Urbifossiella limnaea: one gene and its partner. The protein of the gene in region 1 binds, or shares a complex with, the protein of each later gene. Links are inferred from orthologs where the notes say so. Each region holds a gene or a part of one and is shown on either strand. Other genes may lie near its edges. The genes, in order: pheT and pheS.

Evidence for each region.
Region 2: the proteins of pheT (region 1) and pheS are in contact, whole or in part, in a crystal structure (PDB 6P24), measured with the Escherichia coli proteins. The link is inferred for Urbifossiella limnaea from one-to-one orthologs.

The regions. Positions count from the first base shown.
Region 1 is NZ_CP036273.1:2,632,738-2,643,162, reverse strand. The notes cover bases 4,379-7,480. They hold pheT (phenylalanine--tRNA ligase subunit beta), read right to left. Parts: upstream 7,136-7,480; coding sequence 4,622-7,135; downstream 4,379-4,621. Other genes in these bases: rpsJ (30S ribosomal protein S10), read left to right, coding at 7,310-7,480; ETAA1_RS10620 (PEP/pyruvate-binding domain-containing protein), read left to right, coding at 4,379-4,549. Also shown: ETAA1_RS10635 (M20 family metallopeptidase), read left to right, coding at 1-981; ETAA1_RS31800 (hypothetical protein), read left to right, coding at 1,112-1,273; ETAA1_RS10625 (TraR/DksA family transcriptional regulator), read left to right, coding at 1,344-2,039; more of ETAA1_RS10620, read left to right, coding at 2,084-4,378; more of rpsJ, read left to right, coding at 7,481-7,642; rplD (50S ribosomal protein L4), read left to right, coding at 7,856-8,686; rplW (50S ribosomal protein L23), read left to right, coding at 8,728-9,093; rplB (50S ribosomal protein L2), read left to right, coding at 9,186-10,064; rpsS (30S ribosomal protein S19), read left to right, coding at 10,218-10,425.
Region 2 is NZ_CP036273.1:1,854,811-1,864,931, forward strand. What follows is about bases 3,967-6,764. They hold pheS (phenylalanine--tRNA ligase subunit alpha), read right to left. Parts: upstream 5,983-6,764; coding sequence 4,951-5,982; downstream 3,967-4,950. Other genes in these bases: ETAA1_RS07370 (acyl-CoA desaturase), read left to right, coding at 4,066-4,992; ETAA1_RS31625 (hypothetical protein), read right to left, coding at 6,046-6,222; ETAA1_RS07380 (hypothetical protein), read left to right, coding at 6,298-6,507; ETAA1_RS07385 (hypothetical protein), read left to right, coding at 6,569-6,764. Outside these bases: groL (chaperonin GroEL), read right to left, coding at 1-1,061; ETAA1_RS07350 (GNAT family N-acetyltransferase), read left to right, coding at 1,351-1,818; ETAA1_RS07355 (GNAT family N-acetyltransferase), read left to right, coding at 1,838-2,374; ETAA1_RS07360 (Clp protease N-terminal domain-containing protein), read right to left, coding at 2,399-2,890; ETAA1_RS07365 (hypothetical protein), read left to right, coding at 3,111-3,962; more of ETAA1_RS07385, read left to right, coding at 6,765-8,002; ETAA1_RS07390 (slipin family protein), read right to left, coding at 8,061-8,903; ETAA1_RS07395 (hypothetical protein), read left to right, coding at 9,145-9,723; ETAA1_RS07400 (threonine synthase), read right to left, coding at 9,735-10,121.

The DNA of each region.
Region 1 (10,425 bases):
GGCCGCGACAACCTCGTCGCCTTGTACGAACCGCCCGGTACTCCGGCCTTTTCCACGGTCTTCGAGTGCCACCAGGACACGGTGCCGGTGGACGCCATGACGGTCGAGCCGTTCGCCGCTCGTGTCGAGGGCGGCAGGCTCTACGGCCGCGGGGCGTGCGACGTGAAGGGCGGCGCCGCCGTCATGCTCGCCGCGTTCGAGCGGCTCGTGCGCGAGAAACCGGCCGGGTCGGCACGCGTCACCCTCGCCTACACCGTGGACGAGGAACACACCTTTCTGGGCGTCCAAGAGCTCGTCACGCGCGGCCTCGCGGCCGACTCCGCGGTCGTGGCTGAGCCGACGCTCCTGAACATCGTCAGCGCGCACAAAGGCGTCGTCCGCTGGGTCGCGGAGACGGCCGGGCGGGCGTGCCACAGCTCGCGCCCCGAGAACGGCGTGAACGCCGTCTACCGCATGGCGCGCATCCTTACCGCGATCGAGCGATACGCGACGGAATTGCAAGCCCGCCCGCCGCACCCGTCGCTCGGGCCGCGGACCACGTCGGTCGGCCGCATCACCGGCGGCGTCAGCCCGAACACGGTGCCAGACGTGTGCCGCATCGACATCGACCGCCGGCTTCTTCCGGGCGAAACGGCCCAGGCCGCGGCCGCCGACCTGGAGGCGTTCCTGAAGGCCGACCCCGTTATCGACTTCCCGTTCACGCTCTTGCAGTCACACGCCGCGTGCCCGCCGCTCGACCCAGCCCGCTCCGGCGAACTGGCCGCGCGCCTCGGGGCCGCCATCGACGCCGTCGCCGGCCGGCACGAGGTTCACGCCGTGCCCTACGGGACCGACGCCTCGACCCTCTCGGGGGGCGGCATTCCGGCGGTCGTGTTCGGCCCCGGTGACATCGCCCAGGCGCACACGAAGGACGAGTGGATCGACCTGGCACAGCTCGACCCCGCGGCGGAAATCTTGTTCCGCTTCGCGTGCGCGAAGTGATCCCATCCCGACGTGACAATCCGGCGCCGACGCATTAGAGTAACCCCATCACACGGACGGCGTCGGAACGGCTGGGGAACGTGAGCCGCGGCCGGGCTCGGGACCGGGAGACCGGTCAAGGGGGAACACCGTGAGCATCGTTCGCATGGGGATGGCCGAGGACGGGAAGTTCGGGAGCGGGTACGAGGCGATCTTCGGCAAGGGCGGCAAGAAGCCCGCCGCCAAGCCGGCCGCGAAGGCGGCGACCCCGACTCCGACGGCGAAGAAGAAGCCGGCGGCGAAGAAGAAGTAAGCGGCACGCCGGGTGCAACCGTGTCCGCCCGCCCCGCCGGCCCGGGCGGGCCGAACCGGAGTACCCCGCCATGACGAAGACCAGGACGAACCGCTTTCGCACGCAACTCCGCGCCCTGGCCGACCGCGTCGGGGCGACCGCCGCCGGGCTCGAAGAGCAAGTCCGCACGCCGACCGGCGGCGAGAGCGCGGGCGGACTCTCGAACGCTCCCCTACACCTCGGGGACGTGGGGTCCGAGGTCTACAATCAGGAACTGAACGCCACGCTGCTGGAGAACGAAGCACACCTGCGGGGTGAGGTGCAGGCAGCCCTGGACCGTCTCGACTCGGGCACGTTCGGCACCTGCGAGGCGTGCGGCCGGGCGATCGGCGAGGAGCGGTTGGAGGCGCTGCCGTACGTCCGCCACTGCGTCGGCTGCGCGGCGAAGATGCAGAGCGGCGCGGCGGTGAACCTGAACTCCGGCCGGCCCACGGCTTGGCAGTCCACCCTCGACGACACCGACATCGACGGCGTCCAGAACGACGACGTTCACGCCGCCGGGACGCCCGGCGGCGGTGGCCCCGAAGGCGGACTGGCTGGCACTAATTCCGGCCGCGGCAATCCCGCCGACGTATCGAATCTCGAAAGCGCGATGGGCAGCGGCCAGTTCGACGAGCGGACGGAGGGCGCCGCCGAGGACGACGGGGCGCACGCCGGCAGTTCGGGCGGCGCGGTCGGCGGCTTCCCGGCGAACAAGCGCTCCGGTTCGGCAAAGCGGCCGCGTTGAGTGCCCGCCCCACGCCGCGACCGGTCCGTGCCTAGAATTGCCGCATGTCCGACCTGCTCCCCTTCCTCTCCGTTACTGCCGCCGACGCCCCCCGCGTCGGCGGCAAAGGCTTTTCGCTCGGCCGCTCCATCGCCGCCGACCTGCCTGTACCGCCCGGGTTCGTCGTCACCACCGACGCCTACCGCCGCCTACAGCCGACCGGCGTTCACTCAGACGCCGCCTTCGTCACCAGCTTCGCGGAATACCTGCGGCAATTGGGCGATTGCCCAGTCGCGGTCCGGTCCAGCGCCACCGGCGAGGACGGCAGCGAAGCCAGCTTCGCCGGCCAACAGGAAACGATCCTCGGCGTCCGGGGCCTCGACGCCGTTCTGGACGCGGTGGAGCGCTGTTGGGCGTCGCTCCACACCGAACGGGCGAAGGCGTATCGGGCGAAGCAGGGCGTGGACGACTCAGACCTGGCGATGGCGGTCGTCGTGCAGGAACTGGTGCCGGCCGACGCGGCCGGCGTGCTGTTCACCCGCGACCCGCTCGATACCACCGGCCGGCGGATGCTGGTGGAAGCGGCGTGGGGGCTCGGCGAGGTCGTGGTGTCCGGCCGCGTCACGCCCGACCGCTTCACCCTGGACCGCGACAGCGGCGCCGTCCTCGACCGACGGCTCGGGGCGAAGGACGTGCGCGTCGGTGTCGCCGGCGAAGAAGCGGTGTCGGACGCCGACCGCGCCCGCTTCTGCCTCAGTGACAGCGAGCTGTCACGACTCGCCGACCTGGGCCGGCGCGTGGAGGCGTTCGACGGCGAGCCGCGCGACATCGAGTGGGCCGTCGCCGGCGGCCGGGTGTACCTGCTGCAGTCGCGGCCGATCACCGTCGCCACCGCGGCCGACCGCGAGACGGCGCTCCGCGAGTCGGTGGAGGACCTCCGGGCGAAGGCGGCCCCAGGCGGCACGGTGTGGGTGCGTTACAACCTGAGCGAGGTACTACCGGCGCCGACGCCGATGACGTGGGGGGTTGTTCAACGGCTACTCGCGGCCGACGGCGGGTTCGGGGCCATGAACCGCGACCTGGGGGCGCCGCCCGACCCGGGGTTGGGGGCGCTGTCGGCGTTCGACCTGGTCGCCGGCCGGCCGATGGCGAACCTGTCGCGGATGCCGCGGATGCAGGGGGCGCACCCGCCGTTCGAGTACCCGTTCGCCGCGCTCAAGGCCGACCCGCGGAAGGCGCTCGACCCCAAGCCGACGCTCAACCCGCTGGCCGGCGGCGGGCTGATGGGGTGGCTACGGCTGCCCGCGACGGTGTGGCGGCTGACGCGGCTGATGTCGCGGACGAAGCGCGAGGCGGAGACGTTTGCGGAGCGGTTCACGACCGAGATCGTGCCGCCGTTCGTGGCGGCGGCCCGGGAGGCGCTGGCCCGCGACTGGGCGCGGGTGCCGTCGTCCGCACTCGTCGCCGCGGTCCAGGAGTGGACGCAGCGGACGCTCGTGGACTTCGCCCGGCACAGCCTGAAACCTACGGTCTTCGCCGATCTGTGCTGGAGCACACTGGTCGAGCGGCTCAAGCCGGCGATGGGAGATGAACGGGCCCGCGCGGCTGTCGGCGAGCTGAGCCTGGGGGCACAGCCGCCCGCGGACGCGCACCTCGCCGGCGGGCTGCGCGACCTGGCCGCGGGTACGCTGGGCCGGGAGGAATTCTTGGAGCGGTTCGGCCACCGCGGCCCGAACGAGATGGAACTGAGCCAGCCGCGCTGGGCCGAGGTGCCGCACCAACTCGACGCGCTGGTCCGGTCGGGCGACGGCCACCGGTCGCAACCGGCGGGCGCGACCGAATCCTGGGACCGCGTCGCCGCCGAGGCCAAGTTGACCGGCACCGCGAAGGCGCAGGCGGGCGTGTGGGTGAATCGCTTGCGGACGTACCTCGGACTCCGCGAGGCGGCGAAGCACTACTTACTTCTCGGGTACGCCGTCATCCGCCGGGCGCTGGTCACGATCGACCGCCGCTACGGCTTCCACGGCGGCGTCTTCTACCTGCTGCCCGACGAACTGCCGCTCGTCATCGCGGACTGCTACACGGACCTGGCACCGGGGATCGCGCAGCGGCGAAAACGGCGGCAGGCGGAGTTGTCGCTGGAGGTGCCGCCGGTGCTGTTCAGCGACGATCTGGAGGCGATCGGCCGGCCCCTCCCCGCGCCCGACGGCGGCGACGTGCTCACCGGCGTGGCACTGTCCGCGGGGACCGCCGAGGGGCCGGCGCTGGTGCTGACAGAGCCGACGGCGCCGCCGACGGAGGGGGGCTACGTGCTGGTGTGTCCCTCCACCGACCCGGCGTGGGTGCCGCTCTTCGCGCGCGCCGCGGGGCTGGTAATGGAGACGGGCGGCGTCCTGTCGCACGGGGCGATCGTGGCGCGCGAGTTCGGCCTGCCCGCGGTCGCCGGGTTGCCGGGCGCGGTGCGGCGGCTACGGACGGGGCAACGGGTGCGCGTCGACGGTGGGTGTGGGACGGTGACGGTGCTGGAGTGAACAGGGCACGGGGGCGAGTCCGCATGCGGCTTGGCGTCCTGCAGCGCTAAGCCGCAAGCGGCAACACCACCATCACACATCCTTCCCGCGAATCTGGGCCTTGAGGACGTGCCGGAGCCGACCCTCGATCTTTTGGTGGGCCTTGTCGATTTCCTTGTCCGTCAGCGTCTTGTCGGCCGGCTGGTACACCAGCGCGAACGCCAGGCTGCGGGTGCCGGCCGGGATGCGGTCGCCGGTGTACACGTCGAACAGTTCCGCCCCCGTCAACAGGTCGCCGCCGGCGGCGCGAATCTCGGCCAGCACCGCGTCCGCGGGCGTGTCGGCGGGCACGATGACGGCCACGTCGCGCTTGGCCGGCGGCACCGTCGGGAACGGCCGGTACGGGAACCGCACCGGCACTGCCGCGAGCAGCGCGTCGAGATCGAGCTCGGCCACCTGAACCGCCCGCTCCCCGAGTCCGAAGCTCGCCGCGACCGTCGGGTGGAGTTCGCCGATCGCCCCGACCGCCGCGCCGTTCACGACCACCTCCGCGGCCCGGCCCGGGTGCAGGTGCGCCAGGCCCTTCGCGGTGCGGAACGACGCCGACAGGTGCAGGTCGGCCGTGAGCGCCTCGATTACGCCTTTGAGGTCGAAGAAGTCGAACGCCGCCGGCTTGGTGCCGAGTGGGTCGTCCCACGCGGCGGCGGTGCGGCGGCCACTCTGCACCAGCGCCAGCCGCCGCGGCTCGGCCGGAAGCGGCTGACCGGCCACCGGCAGGAACACGACGCCGATCTCGAAAAGGCTCACGGCGTCGGCCGCCAGGAGGTTCCGCTGCGCGACTTCGAGCAGGCCCGGCAGCAGCGTCGTCCGCATCACGCCGCGGTCGGGGCTGATCGGGTTCAACAGCGCGACGTGCGACCGACCCGTAGACAGTTTCCCTTCCGTCGCGGCCCCGGTCAGCGAGTAGGTGATGCACTCCTGCAAGCCCTGGTCGGCGAGCAGGTCGCGGACGTGCTCCTCCAGTTCCAGCGGCCGATTCCCCAGTTGTTCGGGCAGGGGCTGCGACAGCCGCGTGTCCGGCAGGTGGTCGTAGCCGTAGACGCGGGCCAGTTCCTCGATCAGGTCGGCGACACCGGCCTGGATGTCGAGCCGCGTCGGCGGCGTGGCCACGCGCCAGCCCTCACCCTTCGACTCAACCTGGAACTGAAGCGCCGACAGCACGCGCACGACTTCGGCGGGCGGGATGTCGAAGCCGAGAACGCGGCGGATCGCGGCGGGCGTCAGGTCGATCACCTGCGGCGGCACCGGCGCGGGGTAGCTGTCCACGATTCCGCTCAGCACCTCGCCGCCGGCCAGGGTGCGGAACAGCTCCGCGGCGCGGACCGCGGCCGGCTTCGCCAGCTCGGGGTGGACGCCCTTGGCGAACCGCGTGCTCGCCTCGCTGAACAGTGTGAACTGCCGCGCCGTCTTGCGCACGCTCACGAAGTCGAACGCCGCCGACTCCAGCAGGATGGACTTGGTCGCCGCCGTGACTTCGGTGTCGAACCCGCCCATGACCCCAGCCAGCGCGACCGGCCCGGCGGCGTCGGCGATGACGAGGTTGTCCGGCCCCAACTCGCGGTCCTGGCCGTCGAGCGTCTTCAGCTTCTCGCCCGCCTTCGCCGGCCGCACCGTGATGACCGGCGCCTTGCCGCCGGCCCGCGCCACGAGGGCGTCGTAGTCGAAGGCGTGGAGCGGCTGGCCGTATTCGAGCATCACGTAGTTCGTGATGTCCACCGCGTTCGAGATCGGCCGCATGCCCGCAGCGTCGAGCCGCGACCGCATCCAGCGCGGGGCCGGGCCGATCGTCACGTTGCGGATGATTGTCGCCGTGTAGCGACCGCACAGCTTCGGGTCGGCGATCTCGACCGACACCTTGCCGGCGATCTGGTCCGCGATCGTCTGCACCGTGGGTTCAGCGATCGTGGTGGCGGCGCCGGTGAGGGCCGCAACCTCGCGGGCGATGCCGATCAGCGACAGGCAGCGGGCCATGTTCGGGAGCACGTCGAGCTCGACCACCACGTCACCGAGCACGTCCGCGACCGGCGTCCCGGGGGCGGGGTCGGCGTCGTCGAGGAGGATGATCCCCTCGTGCTCGTCGGAGATGCCCAGTTCGTAGTTCGACATGCACATCGCGTCGTTCATGATGCCGCGGAGTGCCTTCGGCTCCAGGGTGAAGACGGCCTTCTTGCCCTCCTTGTCGGCGTAGAAATACTTCGTGCCGCGGAGGCCCAGCACGACCTTCATGCCGCTCTGACCGGGGGCGATGTTCGGCGCGCCGGTCACCACGGTTTTCGGCTCGGCCGCGCCGTAGTCGATCGTCACCAGCTTCAGCTTGTCGGCGTCGGGGTGCTTCTCGATTTTCAGCACCCTGCCGAGCACAACCTTGTCGCGCTCCCACACCAGGCCGGCGCGTTCCGGCTTCACGCGCAGGCCGGTCGGAACGGGGAGGCCGAACACCGTCACGCCCGCGGCTTCCAGGCCGGCGAGCGTGAGACGCTCGACCAGAATCGCGGGGTCGGCCGGGAGCGCAACGAGGTCGCGGAGCCAAGAGAGCGGGACGAGCATGGCGAGGTTCCGGTAGCGGGGAACCGTCATGGTAGCAGCGGGGGCGCGGCCGGCGACCGTACGACGACCGGCTACGATTGTTCGGCCCGCGCCTTGCCGCCCTGCGGCGCCGCGAATAATGTTCCACCTTCCGATTTCCCGGCGACCGAGCGGTCCGCGGCGACAGGGGGCAACGTGGCGGCCAACCAGAGCGAGCGCATCCGCATCCGGATGGAAGGGTACGACCACGAGGTTCTCGACCGCACCGCGGGCGAGATCGTGCAGACGGCCCGGGACAACGGCGCCGACGTTCACGGGCCGATTCCGCTGCCGACGCGCATCGAACGGTACACGGTGTTGCGGTCGCCGCACATCGACCGCAAGAGCCGCGAGCAGTTCGAGATCCGCACCCACAAGCGGCTCATCGACATCCTCAAGCCGACGCAGAAGACCATCGAGGCGCTCAACAAGGGGCTCAACCTGCCCCCGGGCGTGGACATCAAGATCCGCGTCATCACCGGCGGCTGAGCCATCGCGGCACAAAAACGATGCCGGGTGCTTGACTCCCACCCGGATGCCGCTAAGAAATTAGTCCCGCCCGCCGCGGCACCCCTCCGGGGTGGACAGTTCGGCGGGCGGTTCTCGTGCAGGACGACCCAGCTTCGCCGCGGTTCGGGCAACTGAACCAAATATGCGGCTCACCGGGCAACCGGTCAGGCGGGGTCGAGATGAGGTTCCCCCATGGCCGACTTGAACGGCGCCAACGGGGCCGCGAAGGCTCCCGCGTCCTCGCGTGTCACCGAGTACACGACCGCCATCACCGTCCCCGTGGTCAACAAGGCCGGGGCCGAGGTGGGGTCGATCACGGTCGACCCGAAGGACTTCGGCGGCAAGATCAGCAAGCAGCTGATGCACGAAGCCGTGCTGATGTTCCTGGCCAACCAGCGGGCCGGCACGCACAGCACCCTCCGCCGCGGCGAAGTGGCCGGCAGCACAAAGAAGCTGTTCCGGCAGAAGGGCACCGGCAACGCCCGCGCCGGCACCAAGCGCACGAACAAGCGGCGCGGCGGTGGTACCGCGAAGGGGCCGAAGCCCCGCGACTACTACTACCGCCTCCCGAAAAAGGCCGTGAAGGCCGCCAACCGGATGGCCGTGCTGTCGAAGATCGTGGACAAGGAGATCGTCGTCCTCGACGAGCTGGCTCTCGCCGCCCCGAAGACGAAGGAAGTGTTCGGCCTGCTCAAGAGCCTGAAGGTCGGCAAGAAGACGACCGAGGGCGGCGAGAAGGACGTGACCCTGGCCGACACCACGGTGCTGATCGGCACCAACGGGCTGGACCAGAACGTGTACCGCAGCGCCCGCAACATCGAGGGCGTGAAGGTGCTGCCGGTCGCCGAGTTCAACTGCTACACCGTGCTTCGGCAGAAGCGGCTGCTGGTGACGAAGGCGGCGCTCGAGGCGTTCATCAAGCCGCCGGCGACCGCCACCGCGGCCCCGAAGGCCGAGAAGCCCGCGATCAAGCGCCGCGGCCGGGCCGCCCGCATCGCCGCCCGTAAGGTCGCCGCCAAGTAGCACCCGGAGGCTCCGGGTTCGCCCCGGAGTGGAGAAGCGTCATGCCGCGTCCCCGTCCACACCCGAAGCGGTACGTGCGGAAGCTCGCCGCCCGCAAGCCGTGCGTCCACGGCGAGCCGGGGATCGAGCTGCGGCCGTACCAAGTGCTCCTGAAGCCCCTCGTCACCGAGAAGGGCACCCACCAGAGCACGCGGTACAACGCGTACACCTTCCAGGTGAACCCGATCGCCGACAAGACGCAGATCCGGAAGGCGGTCGAGGAGCTGTTCAACGTCCGCGTCACCGACGTGCGGACGATGAACCGGAAGGGGAAGACCCGCCGGTTCCGCCAGGAAGAGGGTTCGCTGCCGGCCTGGAAGAAAGCCATCGTGGCGCTGCACCCGGACGACAAGATCGAGTTCTATTGACCGGCGGCGGCTGTCAGCGGTCAGCTGTCAGCCAGGCGGCGAGGCACCCGGCCGTCGGCGGAACGCCGACGGCCGATAGCTGAGAGCAAGACATGGGCATCAAGCAATACAAGCCGACCTCCGCCGGCCGCCGCGGCGGGAGCGTGTCCGACTTCGCGGACTGCACGTTCCCCGGCGTCAACAAGCCGGAAAAGTCGCTGCTGTCGCCGATCAAGAAGAGCGGCGGGCGGAACCACCACGGCATCACCACCACCCGGTTCCGTGGGGGTGGTCACAAGCGGATGTACCGCCAGATCGACTTCAAGCGGAAGCGCGACGGCGTCGAGGCGGTGGTGATCTCGGTCGAGTACGACCCGAACCGCAGCGCCCGCATCGCGCTCATCGAATACCCGAAGGACGAGAAGTACGACAACGCCAAGAGCTACATCCTGGCCCCGGTCGGGATGAAGGCCGGCGACAAGGTCATCTCGGGCGAGACCGAGGCCGTCGAGCCGAAGCCGGGCAACTGCATGCCGCTGTGGAAGGTGCCCCTCGGCATGGCCGTCCACAACGTCGAGCTGACCCCCGGCCGCGGCGGTCAGATCTGCCGCTCCGCCGGGTGCTCGGCCACGCTGAGCGCCCGCGAGAAGGACTGGGCGCAGCTGACGATGCCGAGCGGGGAAATCCGCCGCGTGTCGAGCAAGTGCCGGGCGACGATCGGCAGCGTGTCGAACCCCGAGCACATGAACATCAGCCTCGGCAAGGCCGGGCGGAACCGGTGGAAGGGCCGCAAGCCGCACAACCGCGGCATGGCCATGAACCCGATCGACCACCCGATGGGCGGCGGCGAGGGGCGCAGCAAGAGCGGCGGCCAGCCGAAGGGCCCGACGGGCGTGCTGTCGAAGGGCGGCAAGACGCGCAAGGACCGCAAGCCCGGCGGCGGCGCCATCCTGCGGCGGCGCCCGAGCGGCAAGCACCAGAAGAGCAGTTAAGTGAGCTGAGGCCCGCCCGGCGTGCGGGCTTCGCCGCTGAAGTAGAAATCCGGTGGCCGGTCCGCGTGGGCCTGCCTACGTTACACAGTCCCGGGTTCGTGACGCCCGGTGTGTGTGTTTGGCGAGCCTGGCAGGACACGAGCGGGACGACGCATGAGCCGGTCGCTGAAGAAGGGTCCTTACGTCGACCTCCGGCTCCTCGGCAAGGTCGAGAAGCAGGGGCCGAACAAGGAGCCGATCAAGACCTGGGCGCGGGACTGCACCGTCGTCCCGGAGTTCATCGGCGCGACGTTCCTCGTGCACAACGGGAAGTCGTTCCTGCGGGTCTACTGCACCGAAGACATGATCGGCCACAAGCTCG
Region 2 (10,121 bases), 780 kb from region 1 along the record:
GCCTGCTTCCCCTTGCCCTCGGTGATGGTCGTGTTCTCGGCGTCGATGCGGACGCGCTTGCAGCGGCCGAGGTAGCTCACGACCGTGGGCACCTTCTCGCCCTTCGGCCCGTCGGAGACGGCGTCGAGCTGCACGCCCAGATCCTTGAAGATCGCCTTGCCGCCGGTCAGCACGGCGATGTCTTCGAGCATGGCCTTGCGGCGGTCGCCGTAGCCGGGCGCCTTGACGGCGCAGACCTGGAGGATGCCCTTCAGCTTGTTGAGCACGAGCGTGGCCAGCGCCTCGCCCTCGAAGTCCTCGGCGATGAGGACCATCGGCTCCTTCTGCTTGCTGGCCCACTCGAGCAGCGGGATCAGGCTCTTCACCGTGCTGACCTTCTCCTCGAAGATCAGGACGTAGGGGTTGTCGAACTCGCAGGTGACCGACTCGGGGTTGTTCACGAAGTGCGGCGACAGGTAGCCGCGGTCGAACTGCATCCCCTGGACGACGTTCACGACCGTGTCGGCGGCCTTGCCCTCTTCCACGGTGATGACGCCGTTAGTGGCACCGACCTTCTTCATGGCCTCGGACAACTTCGAGCCGATGTCGCGGTCGTTGTTGGCCGAGATGGTGGCGACTTCGGTGATGCTCTTGGAGTCCTTCGGGTCGATCTCCTCGGCGATCTTGTGGAGCTCCTCGACCACCTTGTCGACGCCCTTCTGGATGCCGCGGACCAGCGCCATCGGGTCGTGCCCGCCGGCAACGGCCTTGAGGCCTTCGCGGAAGATGAACTCGGCCAGCACGGTGGCGGTGGTGGTGCCGTCGCCGGCGATGTCGGAGGTCTTGCTGGCGGCCTCCTTGACGAGCTGGGCGCCCATGTTCTCGAACGGGTCGTTGAGCTCGATGTCTTCGGCGACGGTGACGCCGTCCTTGGTGACGTTGGGGGCGCCCCAGCCCTTGTCGAGGACAGCGTTGCGGCCGCGCGGCCCGAGGGTGGAGCGGACGGCGCGGGCGAGCTTGCTGGCCCCGGCGAGGAGCTTCTGCCGGGCGTCGTCGGCGTACTGGAGTTGCTTGGCTGCCATCGGTTCGATCCGCCCAGGGTGGTACGAAAGAGAATCGGTGACCTACCCCACAGCAAAGCGGGTGCCGCGGCGTATGTGGTGGCGCAAGGTGTTTTTTGGGAAGGGATTGCGACGGATGCTTGTAAGCCGCGGATGGCTGCTAGTGCCATTGTGGCAGCGGCCGACGCTGGGGGGAGGATCGGTTTTGGCAGGGGCCGCAGTGAGGCAGGATTCGGGTTGTTGCACCGCGAACCCGTCGCAGCGTTGACGTGTCGGGGGGTGGGACGCCGCCATCCAACCGGAGTTCGGAATGATTCGCCCGACAACGTCCGACGACACCGCCGCCATCCTCACCTTGGCTGTGGCGTCCGGCCTATTCCCTCCCGAAGCGACCGACGATGTCGCCGCCGTCTTGCGTGGGAGTCTGGCCGGTGAGAATGGTCCCGACCACGTGTGGCTGACCGACGACGACATCGGGCCGGTGGGTGTGGCGTACTACGCCCCGGAGCGGATGACGGACGGGACGTGGAACTTGTACATGCTCGCCGTCCACCCGGACCGCCAACGGCAGGGGCGGGGCGCGGCTCTGGTGCGCCACGTCGAGCGGGAGTTGTCGACCCGCGGTGCCCGGGTGCTCCTGATCGAGACATCGGGACTGGCGGCCTTCGAGCGGACGCGGGCGTTCTACCGGGCGCTCGGGTACGATGAGGAAGCCCGCATCCGCGAGTTCTATAAGGCTGGCGACGACAAGGTCGTGTTCCGCAAGGCGCTGGCGTAGAACTCAGGAGTTGCACGCGATGATCGTATCGGACCGCCTGACGCTGGTGCCAGCCACGGTCGCGCTGGCCCGTGCGGAGCTCGCCGACCGCGGCGAGTTCGCCCGCCAACTCGACGCCGTGGTGCCCGACAACTGGCCCCCGGAATCCGCCGCCGACGCACTGCCGCTTTTCCTGAGCTGGCTCGAAGCCGCACCCGACCGCGTCGGCTGGTTCGGCTGGTACGCCCTGGCCCGCGACGCCGGTCCGCCAGTGCTGGTCGGCGGGGGCGGGTTCCTCGGGCCGCCGCAAGACGGAGCGGTTCAGATCGGCTACTCGCTGCTGCCCGAGTTCCAGCGGCGCGGGTATGCGACGGAAATGGTGAACGGCCTGGTTCGCTGGGCGTTCGGCCAGCCGGGGGTGGAGGTGATCGCGGCCGAAACGGAGTGGGCCAACCCCGCGTCAGTGCGGGTGCTGGAAAAGGTGGGGTTCACGCCCGCAGGGTCGGCGGCAGAGCCGGGCGGAGCGCGGTTTGAGTTGCGTCGCAAAACGAAACCGGGGGCTTGCGCCCCCGGCTAACGACACGGCAACTGCACGCCCGGATTACGCCGGCGCCTGGCGCTCCGCCAGTACGGCTAGCTCGGTCAGCTTCGCCGCCGTCACGCCGATCCGCTCGAAGCACTCGGCCACGATGCTGTTCGGCGTCGTGAACAGCGTGATGAGCAGGTCCATCGGGGTCACGCGGTCGCGGCCCGAGTCGGCGGCCCGGCCGTGGGCGTCGCGGAGTAGCCGGATCACGTTGTCGGACAGGAACTCGCGGTTCAGCAGGAGCGGCGGAACCGGCTCCGCGTTCTCTTGGTTGAACAGGTCGCGGAACTGGTCAAGTAGGCCCGGGAGGTCGGCGCCGAGGCGGCCGGCCCAACTCGACACGCCCGAATCCGGCGCCGCGAGCAGGCCCATGAACAGGTGCGGGGTGCGGACGCTGTCCCAGTTGGTGGCCCGGGTGTGGGCTAGCGACTCCCGGAGGACGGTGGCCGTGGCCTCGTCCAGGATGTCGGGGCTGAGGCGGCCGCTGGGCAGGAAGATGTCGTCCACAGTTCGACCGTTTCCGTTCCGAGCGGGTGACGGGGTAACCGTCGTGCCGGCGGGTTCGCCGGGCGTCGTCCGGTTGGGTGGATTATGTCGCGCTCGCACCCGACCCGCAAGGCGGCTCCGTAACCATCAGACCAGTTTTTTCCTTGCCGCAATTCCGCCCGGCACTGAGGATGAGCGGCCGGCCGATGTTTTCAGGTCGGCCCTGATTCGGAGGCACACCATGACGGGGCGGAGCGTCCGCGCGGCGGGGTGGGTTCTGCTCGGCGCCGCCGTCGCTGTCGGTCAGCCGGCGAAGGACGACAGCCGGGCCGCAACTCTCACCGACGCGACCGGCAAGGAGCAGGCGCTGACGGGCGTGCGGTTCACCGGCGGCGTGCGGCGGCTCGGCTGGCTCGGCGGCCCGAAGGACGCCCCGGCGGCTCTGGAGCTGCGCGAGCCGGATTCGACCACGTTCCAGAAGGGCGTAACGACGCTGATCCCACTCGGGGCCGTGGAGGCTGTCCGGTACGACTACGCGAAGGTGGCTGTCGCCGTGGCGGTGAAGGGGCTGCCGGCGCCGCTGGCGGGGTCGCTGCAGTTCAAGGGGATCAACACGTGCGCGCTCGACAGCGCGGCCGGGAAGTTCGCCGGCGGCGGGAAGGACGGCTTTCGGTCGCTCGTGTTCGCCGGGGCGGTGCCGCTGCCGGTGCGGCCGGCGGGCGCGGCGTGGGCGGTGACGGTGGAGCAGCCGAAGGCGATGAACCCGACGCACGCGGTGCGGAACCTGAAGGCGCTTTACGCGGCAGGCGCGGCCGAGTGGCTGGCCGACGACCTGCCGCTGCGGAAGGGTTCGCCGCTGAAGCTGGACGCGGCAGCGTTCAAGAAGTTGGAGCTCGTCGCGGTGGACGCGAACACGCAAACCGCGGCCGCAGAGCTGACCCCCGCCGACGGCCCGCAGCGGCTGATCGCATTCCCGCTGACTCGGGAGCGCGACGGCAAGACGGGCCTGTTGCTCGGACTGCTCGGCGAGGTGGACGCGGGGTGGAAGCTGTTCCCACTCCACACCGTGCGGACGGTCAGCCCGGCGCCGTGAGTTTCGGCTGGCGGTGGCGACCAGTCGGACGCACGTCTGGGGGTGGTGTGGCGGCCTGGGCCACGAGGTGGTATCGTCCACACCCCGGACCGGAGCTGCTCGCGTGCCGTCACCACTCGTTTCCCCAAGCCGCGCGGGTCTGATCCGCTGGGCGCACGAACTCCTCCCCCTCGTCGGTGTGCCCGCGGCCGTCGTCGCCGCTGTGGTCTACGGGTTGCCGCTGCACGTCGCCGTCGCGGCGTTCCTGATGGCGCTGGCGTCCGGGCTCGGCGTCACCGTCGGGTTCCACCGGCTGTTCACGCACTGCGCGTTCGCCACGCCGCGGCCAGTCGAGTGGGCGCTGATGGTGCTCGGGTGCATGGCGGGGCAGGCCTCGCCGTTCTGGTGGATCGCCACCCACCGCGACCACCACCGCCACAGCGACCGCCCCGGCGACCCGCACTCGCCGCACCTCGACGGCGGCGGCTGGCGCGGCTTCTGGCACGCCCACATGGGCTGGCTCACGCAGGACTATCGCTACGACCCGCGCACCGTCCCCGACCTGACGCGCCGCCGCGACCTGGCATTCATCGACCGCCACTGGTTCGAATGGTACCTGCTCGGTCTCGCGCTGCCGGCCGCGGTCGCGTACCTGATCGGCGGCACGCCCACGGACGCGCTGTTGGGCTTCCTGTGGGGCGGGCTGGTGCGGCACTTCGTGACGCAGCAGGCGACGTTCGCGGTGAACTCCGTCGCCCACGTGTGGGGCTCGCGGCCGTACCCGACCACCGATTCCAGCCGCAACAACTGGCTCGTCGGGGTGCTGGCGATGGGCGAAGGGTGGCACAACAACCACCACGCCTTCCCGACCTCGGCGCGGCACGGCTTCCGCTGGTGGCAGGCCGACGTGAGTTGGTACACGATCTGGGCGCTGGAGCGCGTCGGCCTGGCGTGGCGGGTGCGGCGCCCCAAAGCCGCCCATCCGTCGCAACGGGTCGGCTTTCAGCCATCAGAACTGCCGCAGGAAGCGCAGGTCGTTCTGCCAGAATAGCCGGATGTCGTCGATCGCGTGCTGGAGCATCAGCATCCGCTGCGGCCCCATGCCGAACGCGAATCCCGTCACCTTGTCCGGGTCGTACCCGCCGGCGCGCAGCACGTTCGGATGCACCATGCCGGCGCCCATGATCTCGAGCCAGCCGGTGCCCTTCGTGAGGCGGTCGCGGTTCGGGTCGTCCTTCGGCCAGTCGATGTCCACCTCGATGCTCGGTTCGGTGAACGGGAAGTAACTGCTGCGGATGCGCACCTGCCGCTCCGGGCCGAACATCCGCCGCGCGAACGCCGTGATTGTCCCCTTCAGGTCGGCCATCGTCACGCCGTCGCCGATAACGAGCCCCTCGACCTGGTGGAACTGGATCTCACTGCGGGTGCTGATGGCTTCGTTGCGGTAGCACATCCCCGGCAGGATCACCCGCACGGGCTTCCCCGCGGCGGCGCGCATGACGTGGATTTGACCCGGGCTGGTGTGCGTCCGCAGGACCACGCCGGGCCGGTCGGTGAAGAACGTATCCCACATGTCGCGGGCGGGGTGGTGCGCCGGCATGTTCAGGCACTCGAAGTTCAGCTCGTCCGTCTCGACCTCGCGGGTGCGGACGACCTCGAACCCCATGTCGGCGAACACGCGCGTGACCTGCCGCAGAATCTGCGTCGCCGGGTGGAGCCGGCCGCGCAGCCGGGTGCGGCCGGGGAGCGTCACGTCGAGCGGGTTGGTGGTGAGCGCCGCTTCGAGGGCCGCCGCTTTCTCCTTCGCCAGTGCCGCGTCATAAGTGGTTTGCAAGGCCACCTTGACGCGGTTGGCCTCCTGCCCGTAAGCCGCTTTTAGCTCCTTCGCAACGCGACCGATCCCGGCTAGTGCCGCCTTCATCAGTCCCTTGTCGCCGAAGTATTTAGTGTACCAGGCGCGGAGGGCGGGCTCGTCGGCGCACGCGGCCAGCTCGGCGAGCGCGGCGGCTTCCAGGGTCTTCAACTCGTCCATGGTCGTCACTCGTCCTTCGTCCGCCGTCGTTCGGGGAGAAGGACAGAATACGACGTGAGGCCGCGGCGTGAATCACCCGTACGCCGGCGGCGGGCCGGGCTCGGGGGCCGGCGGCGACGGCGGCTGCACCGGGTGCGGGATGGCCGGGCTGCCGGGGTCGCGCGGCGGCACCGATTCTGGCGGCAGTGTCGGCGGGTCGATCGTCGGTTGTCCGGGTCCGGGCGTCCCCGGCGGGTGGAACGGGTTCATGTCGTCCTCCGAATACGGGTCGGAACGGACCGGGTTTTGCAATCCGTGTGCCGTCCCCTGTCAGGAGGAGTGCCCGTGCTGGACATCACGACCGAACCGACGCGCGACGAGCTGAATGACCACACCGTGCCCGGCCTGCCGCGGCTGGTGTGCGAGACGCACGCCCACCTCGGCCCGGAGGCAACACCGCAGCAGGTTTGCGACGCCATCCGGGCGCAGGGCGTGGAGACGACCGTCGAGGACGTGAGGGCGTGTTGGCCGGAAGGCGGCAAGCTGGGCGGGTGACGCCCTCCGAGCTATGCATCCGCGCCGTGTACACTACCCGGGCACCCGCGGAGCCGTCGCCATGCCCGATCCGAAGCCGCTCGCCGGTTACACGTCGTACAAGAATCTCCCACCGCTCGCCGGCCTCTGCTCGGTAGAGGAGGCGGCGAAGCCGGGCCTCTCCGTCGAGGAGTGCGTCCGCCGGCTGAAGCGGTTCCACTACGCCTTCCGCCGGCTGCACCACCTCCTGACCGCCCGCATCACCGCCGAGCCGATCTACGAGCTGAAGACGGCGTTCGCGCACCACGCCCACCTGTGCGCCGAGCACGCCACCGCCTTGCGGACGCGCATCGGCGAGATGCGCGAGCCGCCGCTGGGCCTGGAGGACGTGCCGCACCCGGCCCTGGAGGCGTTCTTCGATGAGATTCTGTGCGCGCCGACGACGGAGGAACTGCTGAACGGCGTGCACCACGTCGCCATCCCCGCGCTCGGCTCGGCGACGTGGCAGTACATGGAGGACACCAACCCCCTGGCCGACGCACCGAGCCGGCGCGTGCTCAAGTTCGCACGCCTTGAGCTGGAGGAGATGGGCGACTTCGGCATGTTCGCCACCGGCCTGCCGCACACGGACCGGACGCCGGAACTCACCGAGTTGCTGCGCCAACTTCTCGCTGTAGCGGGCGGGCTGGATGGAACCGCGGAAAGCCCATCCGTTGCAACGGGTGGGCTTCCGCGTCGCTACTCCAAGACTCCCTACCAGTACGACCCCGTGCCGAAGCGCGACGAGCGGTTCACCGACCCGTGGAATCAGGGGGTGAACGCGGAGGCGTTCCTGTACGACGAGGCGAAGCCGGCGCGGGCCAAGGCGCTGATGATGCTCTACAAGCGGCTCCGCGAGATCGACGTGCCCGAGATGATGGCAAGCATCATCACCCAGACGCCCGGCAAGCCGTGGGGCTACTACCGCGACATGAGCCGCCAGCTGTGGGACGAGGCCCGGCACGCCATGATGGGCGAGGTCGGGTTTACGGCCCTCGGCGTGGACTGGACGCAGGCCCGCATCACGTTCAACTGGTCGTACCGGCTGAACACCGAGTGCAGCCCGATGGAGAGGCACGGCGTCCTGTACTTCATCGAGCAGGGACTCATGCCGCGGACCGGCAAGCGCTACGAGTTCGAGGTGGCCCGCGACAGCGGCCTGCCGCTGATGGCGACCATCCAGGACTTCGACTGGGCCGACGAGGTGTTGCACTCGCAGATCGGCCGGCAGTGGTACGTCCCCGAGTTCGGCAGCCTGAAGGAGGCGCTCGACTACGGTGACAAGGCGTGGAGCCACGTCCTGAGCAACTGGACGACGGTGAAGGAGCAGGGGCTGACCGAGCACGCCAACTGGTGGCCGACGATTTACTCGCAGGCGTGCGCGGCCGAAGGGGTGGCGCCCGACCCGGAGGTGCTGGCGTTCGCCACGACCTACGAGGGAACGCGGGCGGATTTGCAGCGGGTGGCGGGGGAATAGTTCCGCCGCTTGCGGCGTAGCGGGGCACGCCCCGCTACGCCGCAAGCGGCGGACCCGCTCACTCCTCCCCGTTCTTCGCCTCCGCGAAGTCGAGGTAAATCCGTGCGTTGGCGTTCTTCCCCAGCTCCTTGAGCGCGGTCAGCTCCTCCAGCCGCAGCAGCGCCGGGTGCGTGGTGAACGCGGCCGCCGCCTTGCTCCGCTCCTCCAGCGCGGCCCGCTCCGCCTCCACGCGCGTCCGCGTCGCCGCGGCGTCGGCCTCGGCCCGCGTCCGCACCGCCTCGGCGTCCGCCGTCGCCTGGATGCGGCCGGCGTCGGCCTTCGTCTGCGCGTCGATCCGCTGTACCTCGGCGCGGGTGCGGGCCTCGACCAGTTGCGCCTCGCTGGTCCGCTCGGCGGCGAGCACCTTGTTCATGATGTCCTGGAGGTTCCCCGGGAACACCAGGTCCTTCACGTCGGCCCGGCCGATCGCCACGCCGTAGCCCGCCGCGGCGCCCTGCACCTCGCGGAGGATGTCGTCGCTGAGCCGGGTGCGGTTCGTGAGGATGTCCTCGAGCGTCATCGCGGCCAGGCTGCGGCGGGCGGCCAGCTGCACGTCGGTGTACAGCCGGTCCTCGTAGCTCGCCACGGCCTGGACCGCCGCCTTCGGGTCCACGACCGCGAACTGCACCAGGATGCTGACGCGGATGGCGACCTTGTCGGCGGTCAGGATTTCCTGCCCCTTGATGGTGAGGTCGCGGTTGCGGAGGTCCACGACGGTCACGTCCACCTTCGGCGTGCGGCGGAACAGCCGCCGCCGCGGCAGCTCGTGCCGGCCCGGGGGAAGCACCTCGGCGAGAACGCCGTCGACGTACTTCAGCCCGCGGTGGGTGTCGCGGATGATGATGTCCTTCGTTGCGGTCATGGTCGTGCCCTCCTCGGGGCCGTGGTGTTGTGTTGGGGGGCGGCCGCGAAGGCTGACCGATTCGAAGGATCGGCGGCTTCGATTTGTGAAATCGACCCGGGTGCCGTTCAACGTCCCGGAGTACACATTGGCCGCGGTTCTTCAGACCGCCTGCGACCGCCCTGGCGGACAGGAGCCGGGAATACGCCGCCGGGTTCGCGCGTCGTAGTGGTGGTGTCCCGTCGCGCCGCCGGAGAACGTCATGGCCCGGGTCGTCGCCTTACTGGCAGTTCTTTCGTGGACCGCGGCCGCCCGTGCGGACGCCGGGTTCTACCCACTGCCGCTGCGGTACGTGCCGGTTCGCCTCACGGTCACCGTCGAATCCGAGCCGCCCGGTGTGCTGACGTTCCTCCACGACGAGCGGCACGGCGTCCGCAGGGCGAACGCGGGTGAAGCGCTGGAAGTGGTGTACCCCACTGGCGAGCGGTTCAACCGGTTCAGCGTCTACGCGGTTCGCGCCGCCGACCTGGCCCGTGTCCCCGGTGGGGTTCCCGACAAAGCCTGGTTGGAGGTGAAGGAGAACACGATCGGCCAGGCGACCCAGCACAACTACAACAGCGGCCGGCTCGACTCGTTCGACCGTCGGACGGAAGTCACGCTGAGTTATCGCGCCGACGTCGCGGCGGACGGCGTGAGGCTACTGCTGGTGTCGTCAAACGCCCCGCCGGTGTCTTCGACAACCATGTGTTGCGCGCTGGGAGTGCTGGCACCCGTGGGGGTCGCCGGCCTTGGGCTGTGGGCGTGGCGCCGGTCGCGACGGCGAGTGCCGCCTGCGGCGTAACGACGCCCAGATCATCCGCCCAGAGCCGCCCAGTCGATGTGGTCCTTGTCGAGGCTCGTCAGCTCGGCCGGCAGCGCCTCCAGGTACTTCGGCGCCGCCCCGGTGTTGAACACCACCACCGACTCGTCGCGGCCGACCGTTCCGTCCTTCACCAGCCGCTCGAGTACGTCGAAGCAGACCGCCGTCTCCGGGCAGATACCGATCCCCTCGGCCGTGCTCGCCCGCCGCATCCACGGGCCGATGGCGTCCTCGCGGCCGGTCGCCGCCAGGCCGCCGCTGGCGCGGATGGCGTCGAGGATCATGAAGTCGCCGACCGCGACCGGCACCCGCAGCCCGCTCGCCACCGTCTTCGCGTTCGGGAACAGGTCGGCAAAGCGCTCGCCCTTGTCGAACGCGGT